Regions from separate parts of the Cellulomonas hominis genome, predicted to be linked through region 1. Evidence: predicted binding sites of a transcription regulator. Region 1 holds the regulator's gene; the other holds the start of a gene.
What was found. Region 1 encodes HspR, which represses chaperone genes until heat shock. Its sites were predicted from a motif close to AAGTTGAGTCNNNNNGACTCAACTT; they were not measured.
Positions count from the first base shown of each region.

Region 2: clpB (ATP-dependent chaperone ClpB) is a predicted target of HspR. The motif match lies at 2,578-2,602, and genes of this name have one in related genera.

Region 1 is NZ_JACHDN010000001.1:1,975,847-1,980,052, forward strand. It holds gene dnaK (molecular chaperone DnaK) at 1-633, shown strand, start outside; gene grpE (nucleotide exchange factor GrpE) at 630-1,262, shown strand; gene HNR08_RS22330 (DnaJ C-terminal domain-containing protein) at 1,342-2,352, shown strand; gene HNR08_RS09300 (heat shock protein transcriptional repressor HspR) at 2,376-2,822, shown strand; gene HNR08_RS09305 (ABC transporter ATP-binding protein) at 2,848-3,663, opposite strand; gene HNR08_RS09310 (ABC transporter permease) at 3,677-4,206, opposite strand, start outside.
Region 2 is NZ_JACHDN010000001.1:2,315,985-2,320,190, forward strand. It holds gene HNR08_RS10820 (glycoside hydrolase family 26 protein) at 1-421, opposite strand, end outside; gene HNR08_RS10825 (glycosyltransferase family 2 protein) at 414-2,030, opposite strand; gene clpB (ATP-dependent chaperone ClpB) at 2,652-4,206, shown strand, end outside.

The DNA.
Region 1 (4,206 bases):
CAGCCGTCCGTGCTGATCCAGGTGTTCCAGGGCGAGCGCGAGTTCGCGCGGGACAACAAGCCGCTGGGCACCTTCGAGCTGACCGGCATCGCGCCGGCCCCGCGCGGCGTCCCGCAGATCGAGGTCACCTTCGACATCGACGCGAACGGCATCGTGCACGTGTCCGCCAAGGACCGCGGCACGGGCAAGGAGCAGTCGATGACGATCTCCGGCGGCTCCGGCCTGCCGAAGGACGAGATCGACCGCATGGTCAAGGAGGCCGAGGCGCACGCCGCCGAGGACAAGAAGCGTCGCGAGGAGGCGGAGACCCGCAACTCCGCCGAGCAGCTCGTGTACTCCACGGAGAAGCTGCTGACCGACAACGACGACAAGCTGTCCGACGACGTCAAGACCGAGGTCCGCAGAAGCGTCGACGACCTGAAGAAGGCCCTCGAGGGCGACGACCTGGCCGAGGTCACCGCGAAGCAGACCGCCCTGGTCACCGCGTCGCAGAAGATCGGCGAGGCGCTGTACTCGGCGAACCAGCAGGCGCCCGCGGGCGACCAGCCGGCCGCCGACGCCGGGACCGCCGACGCCGCGGACGACGACGTGGTGGACGCCGAGATCGTCGACGACGAGGGTGAGAAGAAGTGACGGACGACCCGACCCGCCAGGGCCGCCCGGACCCGGACGAGGAGGCGCCCCGCGTGACGGACAAGCGCCGCATCGACCCGGAGACCGGCCGGCTGCGCGAGCCGACGCCCGAGGAGGCCGTGCTGGCCGAGGCCGAGCAGGCCGCGACCGCCGCCGAGGAGACCGTGATGCTCGAGGGCCTCGTCGAGGCCCAGAAGCTGGCGGCCGAGCGCCTGGACGAGCTCCAGCGCCGCAACGCCGACTACTTCAACCTCGAGCAGCAGTACTCGGCGTACGTGAAGCGGTCGAAGGCCGAGGCGCTGACGGCCCGGGACCTGGGCGTCGCGTCGGTCGCCGAGGCGCTGATCAGCGTCCTCGACGACATCGAGCTGGCCCGCCAGCACGGCGATCTGGTCGGCCCGTTCGCGTCGATCGCCGAGAAGCTGGAGGCCACGCTGTCCCGGTTCGGCATCGAGCGGTACGGCGCGGCCGGCGAGGCGTTCGACCCGACCGTGCACGAGGCCCTCATGCACGGCCACGCGGCCGACGTGACGGAGCCGACGGTGCAGCAGGTGCTGCAGCCCGGCTACCGGATGGGCGAGCGGATCATCCGCGCCGCCCGGGTGGCGGTCGTCGACCCGGAGGCGTGACGGGCACGATGAGGACCCGGCCGCGCGGCACCGCGCGGCCGGGTCCCGCCCGTGGGACGAGTGAACGAGAGGAGGCGTCGTGAGCGGTCAGGACTGGCTCGAGAAGGACTTCTACGCCGTGCTCGGCGTCCCCAAGGACGCGGACGCGGCGGCGATCAAGAAGGCGTACCGCAAGCTCGCCCGGACGATGCACCCCGACCACAACCCGGGGGACGCGGTCGCCGAGGCGAAGTTCAAGGAGGTCGGCGAGGCGTACGCCGTGCTGTCCGACCCCGAGCAGCGCCAGCAGTACGACCAGCTCCGGGCGATGGCCGGCGGCGCGCGGTTCCGCGCGGGCGCGGGCGGCGCCGGGGGCGCGGGCGGCGCGAACGGCGGGTTCGAGGACCTGTTCGGCGGCGTGTTCGGCGGCGGCGCGGGTGGCACGCGGGTGCGGTTCCCGCAGGGCGCCGGTGCCCCGGGCGGCGGCGCGGGCGGCGGGTTCGAGGACCTGCTGGGCGGGCTGTTCGGCGGTGGCGGCGGCTTCGGCCAGCCCCGCGGCGGCCGGCGTGGCGCGGACCTCGCCGCGGTCACGACGCTGCCGTTCCGGCAGGCCGTCGAGGGCTCGACCGTGGCGCTCGGCGTGGAGGGGCGGACCGTCAAGGCCCGCATCCCGGCCGGCGTGAAGGACGGGCAGAAGATCCGGCTGCGCGGCAAGGGCCGCCCCGGGGAGAACGGCGCGCCGGCGGGCGACCTCGAGGTCACCGTCCGGGTCACGCCGCACCCGGTGTTCACCCTCGACGGCACCAACCTGCGGGTGACGCTGCCGGTCGCGTTCGACGAGGCGGCGCTCGGCGCGGAGGTGCCGGTGCCGACGCTCGACGGCGGTCAGGTCCGGCTGAAGATCCCGGCCGGCACCCCGTCGGGCCGCACGCTGCGGGTCAAGGGCCGGGGCGTCACGACGTCCGCCGGCACCGGCGACCTGCTGGTGACCGTCCAGGTGGTCGTGCCGCAGCGGCTCAGCGGCGCGGCGAAGGAGGCCGTGCAGGCGTTCGGCATCGCGACGTCCGGCGAGGACCCGCGGGCCGACCTGCTCGCACGCGCCAAGGAGTGACCGCCCAGGAGGAGGTGGTGGTGATGGCGTCCCCGGACGCGCAGATCTACGTGATCTCGGTCGCCGCCGAGCTCGCGGGGATGCACCCGCAGACGCTGCGGCAGTACGACCGCCTCGGGCTGGTGCAGCCGGGGCGGACCCGCGGCCGCGGGCGGCGGTACTCGCTGCGGGACATCGCCACGCTGCGCGAGGTGCAGCGGCTCTCCCAGGAGGAGGGCGTCAACCTCGCCGGCATCAAGCGGATCCTGGAGCTGGAGTCCGAGGTGGAGCGGCTGCGCCGGCAGGTCGAGCACCTGCGGGCGTACACCGAGCCCGGGCGCCGCGTGTTCACGGCGCACCCCTCCGGCGACGTGGTCGCGATGGGCCTGGGCCAGCGGCGCCGCCGGACGCCGGCGGACGCCACCTACCAGGCCGGGACGACCGCCGGCGCTCCCGGCGCGATCGTGCTGTGGCGGCCGGGCGCGCGCTGACCCCGCGCCGCGGCCGCCGCCGGCGTCACGCCGCCGGAGCCGCCACCTCCTCGTGCACGAGCGCCGCGATCCGCCGCTTGAGCGCGTTGAACTCCGCGGAGGTCACGTCGCGCTCGCCGGTCAGGCCGATCGGGACGATCTCCTTCACGTGCCCGGGCACGCCGTGCGACGCGCCCCCGGCCATCACGACCACCCGGTCCGCGAGGAAGACCGCCTCCTCGATCGAGTGCGTCACGAACAGCACGGTCGTGCCGGTGTCGCGGTGGATCCGGGACAGCTCCGCCTGCAGGGACGACCGGGTGAGGGCGTCGAGCGCCCCGAACGGCTCGTCCATCAGCAGCAGCGACGGGTCGTTGGCCAGCACCCGGGCGATGGCGACGCGCTGCTGCATGCCGCCGGAGAGCTCCTGCGGGTACTTGTCCGCGAACCGGGTCAGGCCGACCGCCTCGAGGAACCGGTCGGTGCGCTCGGCGACCAGCGGGCCCTGGAGCCGCGCCTGCCGCGGGCCGTACGCGATGTTCTCCCGGACGGACAGCCACGGGAACAGCCCGTAGTCCTGGAACACGACGCCGCGCTCGGGGTCGGGCCCGGTGACCGGGGACCCCGCGACGGTGACCGTGCCGGAGGTCGCGCCCTCGAAGCCGGCGAGGATCCGCAGCAGGGTGCTCTTGCCGCAGCCGGAGGCGCCCACGACGCAGACGAACTCCCCGGCGGGGACGTCGAGGTCGACGTCGGCCATCGCCACGACGCTGCCGCCGGAGCGGGTCGGGTACTGCTTGCCGAGGCCGGCGACGCGCACGTCGGCGGGCTGGCGGGGGCGGACGGAGCCGATGCGGGGCATGGTGCTCCCCCTCTCAGGTCAGGGTCGGGCGCCCGCGGGTCGCGAGCGTGAGGAGGCCGGTGAGCAGGCGGTCGGCGACGAAGCCGCACAGGCCGATGACGACCATGCCGGCGACGATGAGGTCGGTCTTCGACTGGTCCCGGGCCTGGGTGATCATGGCGCCGAGGCCGGTGTTGATCCCGACGGTCTCGCCCACCACGAGGATCACCCAGGACAGGCCGAGCGCGACGCGCAGGCCGCTCGCGATGGACCGCATCGAGGCGGGCAGCACGACCTTGTAGAGCACCTGCGCCGGCCTCGTGCCGAGCATCGCCGCCGCCTCCAGCAGCCGCACGGGCACCTGCCGGACCCCGGAGATCGTGTTGAGCAGCACCGGGAAGAACGCGGCGAGGAACACCAGGAAGATCGCCGACGCGTCCCCGTAGCCGATGATCAGCAGGGTCAGCGGGGCCCACGCGGTGACGGGGATCGGCCGGGCGAGGTTCACGGTCGGCTCGAGCATCCGGAACACCGGGTCGAACCGGCCCATCACCACGCCGAGCG
Region 2 (4,206 bases), 340 kb from region 1:
GCCCGGAGCCGGTGGACCGCGAGGAGCCCGAGGACCCGGTGCCCTGCTCGGCCTGCTCCTGCTGGGCGGCGTCGGCCTCGCGCTGGGCCTGCGCCGCGGCGCGGTCCTCCTCGCCCTTCTTGCGGGCGGCCTGCTCGTCGCCCAGGACGTCGCGCAGCGCGTCGGTCTGCGACCGGCTCGTGTGCAGCTGCGCCTCGAGCTCGGCGTTCCGCTCCCGGAGCGCGAGCTCCGCGGCGGTCGGCTCGTCCGCGTCGGCCCCGACGAGCGAGGACACGGCCGGGGTGTTCCAGACGACCAGCGTGACGGCCAGCAGCCCGGCCACGACGGCCGCGGTCGCGATGCGCGCGCGCACGGTCATCCGGCCCATCGTGGGCGCCCACCAGGCCTTGCCGGTGGGGGTGGGGGTCGGTGCGTCAGACATAGAGCAGTGCCTCCAGGGCGAACAGGACCACGGCGATGCCGTAGGGGATGGCCGCGAGGGGGTTGAGCCGGCGGCGGGCCGGCGCGGGGGCGGGCGTGCGGGCGTGCCGGCGCGTGGCGTCAGCCACCGGGGCTGCGGCGCCGCGCGGGGCGGGCGCCGCGGCCGGGGCGGTGCCGCCGGCCTCGGCGGAGCGCTCGGGCGCCCCGACCGGGACGGGCACGGCGGTGCCGCCGTGGTCGCGCTGCGTCGGGAACGGGCGGTCCACGACGTCGACCGGCGCGGGCCGGCTCATGAGGTCGAGCTCGGCCGCGAGCGTCGGCCGCTCGTGCTGCGCGGCCGGTGCGGCCTCCGCGCCCGGGTCGCCGCCGGCGTAGGCCCCGGCGCGGGTGCCCCAGCCGGACGCGTGCGCCATCCGCAGGAACCCGAGCAGCCGGACCGGCATGAGGAAGAACGTCGAGACGATGATGAACACCGGCAGCCGGAAGAAGTCGCTCGGGACCTCCTGCAGGTGCCGGATCTGCCGGATCGCCATGGACAGCACCGAGGACACGACCATCAGCGCGATGACCCAGAACCAGCCGGCCTGGGCGCCGTAGGTCTCGAGCATCGCCTCGTAGAGGTTCACGCCCGTGCCGCTCACCGACCGGTAGACCCACCCGGCGATCGTCCCGACCAGCAGGAACGGCAGGATGATGTCCGCGAGGAAGAAGATCGACAGCACCGGGGCGTGCCCGAGCATCCAGGGCAGCATGCGCAGGGTGTTGTACTGGCTGCCGCGGGCCCAGCGGAGCTGCTGCTTGAAGAGCTTCTTCACCTGCAGCGGGGCGTCCGTGTAGACGAGGCTCGTGTGCTGGTAGACGGTCCGGTAGCCCTGCTTGAGCGTGAGGTTCGTCAGCGTCCGGTCGTCGGAGACCTCGAGGAACACGCCCATGAACCGCTGGGTCATGAAGTCGTGCATGACCTCCATGAGGATGTGCCGCCGGAAGGCGATGGTGCGGCCCGGCAGGCAGCCCACCTGGCCGAGCACCGACTGCGCGGGCATCGAGTACAGGGACCGGGAGTTCTCGAGCCAGTCCGCCCAGCGGGTGATCCAGGAGCGGGTCGGCTCGAGGATGCGCTGCCGGGTGGTGACGCCGCCGACGTTCGCGTCCGCGAAGGGCTTGACCAGCTCGGACAGCGTGCCGGGCGTCCAGACGGTGTCGGAGTCGAGGAGCACGGTGATGTCGTGCTTCGACATCTCGGTGCCGATCTTCACGGCGTTGCGCTTGCCCGGGATCGGGGTGTGCACCCAGCGCACGAGCGGCGCGAACTCGTCGCAGACCTGCTCCAGACCGGGGTTCCGCGCGCCGTTGATGACGACGATGACCTCGTCCGGCTGCTGCTCGGTCACGCGCGTGAGGACGTCGCGGAACAGGTCGAGCGGCTCGTCCACGACGGGGACGATCACGCTGGTGGTCTCGTGGTGCTCAGCGACCCACGGGCGGTACCGACGGGACAGGCCGACCTTGAGCAGCCAGAGCGCCCAGACGAGGGCGGAGAAGACTGTGAACAGGTAGAGCTCGGCCTGCTCGTCGAGCATGTGCCGGATCTGCAGGATGAAGATGAACATCGCTCACCTCGGGGCCGGGGGTGGGGCCAGCGGCGACGGTGACGCGGCGAGGACTGGGGGCCAGCGAGGGCCGGGAGGGTCGGGCGGTGGTGCTCGCTGTGACTGGCGAACGGGCGGTCGTCGGACCGGATGTCACCCGTTCGGACGGGTGGCGACGTGGTCGGCGGGTCGTTCCTGTGAGTCGGTGGTGCCCCTCGTGGGAGTGGTCCCAGAGTGTTCGCCCGGGTCCGCCGAGCGCAACTCCCCGCACGCAATCCGGGCACCGAATGTGAGATGGATCACTGACCGCATGGGTGGTATGTCCGGATATGCGCAGATCAGAACCGTGCAGTTCGGACATGCCCGATCAATCGCGTCGGACCTCCGATGCCGCTGGTCAGGTCACGGACGCTCCGGCTGGGCCCCCGGGGCACGGGGGCGGCGCGCGGTGAACATCGTCACAACCCCGAGTGACGCGAGTCAGAGTCATGACTGGACATGACACGCGTCATGCGATCCGGCGTGACCCGGGGTGACCCTCCGTGCGGCCCTCTCGGCTCGACGCGCAGAGTTGAGCGGAATAGGCTCAACTTCGGAGCGGTTGCACCGCACGGAACCAGACACCGAAGCACGGAGGGGATGTTGGACGCGAAGCTCACCACCAAGTCGCAGGAGGCCATCGGCGACGCCATCCAGCAGGCGTCCGCGGCGGGGAACCCGCAGCTCGAGCCGGCCCACCTGCTGAACGCGCTGCTCGCCCAGGAGGGCGGGGTGGCGAACGGCCTGCTCGACGCGGTCGGCGCCGACCGCGGGGCCCTGGGTCGCGCCGTGCGCGCGATCCTCGTGAACCTGCCCGCCGCGAGCGGCTCGTCCGTGGCGCAGCCCACCGCGTCGCGCGCGACCGCCGCCGCGATCGAGGCCGCCTCCGCCGAGGCCAGGACGCTCGGGGACGACTACGTGTCGACCGAGCACCTGCTGCTCGGGCTCGCCGCCGGTCAGACCGGCGTCGCGGACGCCCTGCGCGCCCAGGGCGCGTCCCGCGACGCGCTGGCCGCCGCGCTGCCGTCCGTCCGCGGGTCGGCGCGCGTGACCAGCCCGAACCCCGAGGGCACGTACAAGGCGCTCGAGCAGTACGGCGTCGACCTCACCGAGCGCGCCCGGGACGGCAAGCTCGACCCGGTCATCGGCCGCGACGCCGAGATCCGCCGCGTCATCCAGGTGCTGTCCCGCCGGACCAAGAACAACCCGGTGCTGATCGGCGAGCCCGGCGTCGGCAAGACCGCCGTCGTGGAGGGCCTCGCGCAGCGCATCGTGGCCGGCGACGTGCCGGAGTCCCTGCGCGGCAAGCGCCTGGTCTCCCTGGACCTCGCGGCGATGGTCGCCGGCGCGAAGTACCGCGGCGAGTTCGAGGAGCGGCTCAAGGCCGTCCTGCAGGAGATCACCTCGTCCGAGGGCGAGGTCGTCACCTTCATCGACGAGCTGCACACCGTCGTCGGGGCCGGCGGCTCGGGCACTGAGTCCTCACTGGACGCCGGCAACATGCTCAAGCCCATGCTGGCCCGCGGCGAGCTCCGGCTGGTCGGCGCCACGACGCTGGACGAGTACCGCGAGCGGATCGAGAAGGACCCCGCCCTGGAGCGCCGGTTCCAGCAGGTCTTCGTCGGCGAGCCGTCGGTCGAGGACACCGTCGCGATCCTGCGCGGGCTCAAGGAGCGGTACGAGGCGCACCACAAGGTGACGATCGCCGACGCCGCCCTGGTCGCCGCCGCCGCGCTGTCCGACCGGTACATCACCGGCCGCCAGCTCCCGGACAAGGCCATCGACCTGGTCGACGAGGCCGCGTCCCGGCTGCGGATGGAGCTCGACTCGTCCCCGGTCGAGATCGACGAGCTGCAGCGCGCCGTCACCCGGCTGGAGATGGAGGAGGTCGTGCTGTCCGAGGCCGACGACCCCGCCTCCGCCGAGCGGCTGGAGAAGCTGCGCGCCGACCTGGCCGACCGCCGCGAGGAGCTCGCCGGGCTCACCGCGCGCTGGGAGAAGGAGAAGGCCGGGCACAACCTGGTCGGCGACCTCAAGGCGCGCCTGGACGAGCTGCGCTCGGCGGCGGACCGGCTGCTGCGCGAGGGCGACCTCGCGGGCGCCGCGCGCCTGCAGTACGGCGAGATCCCGGCCGTGGAGAAGGAGATCGCGGAGGCCG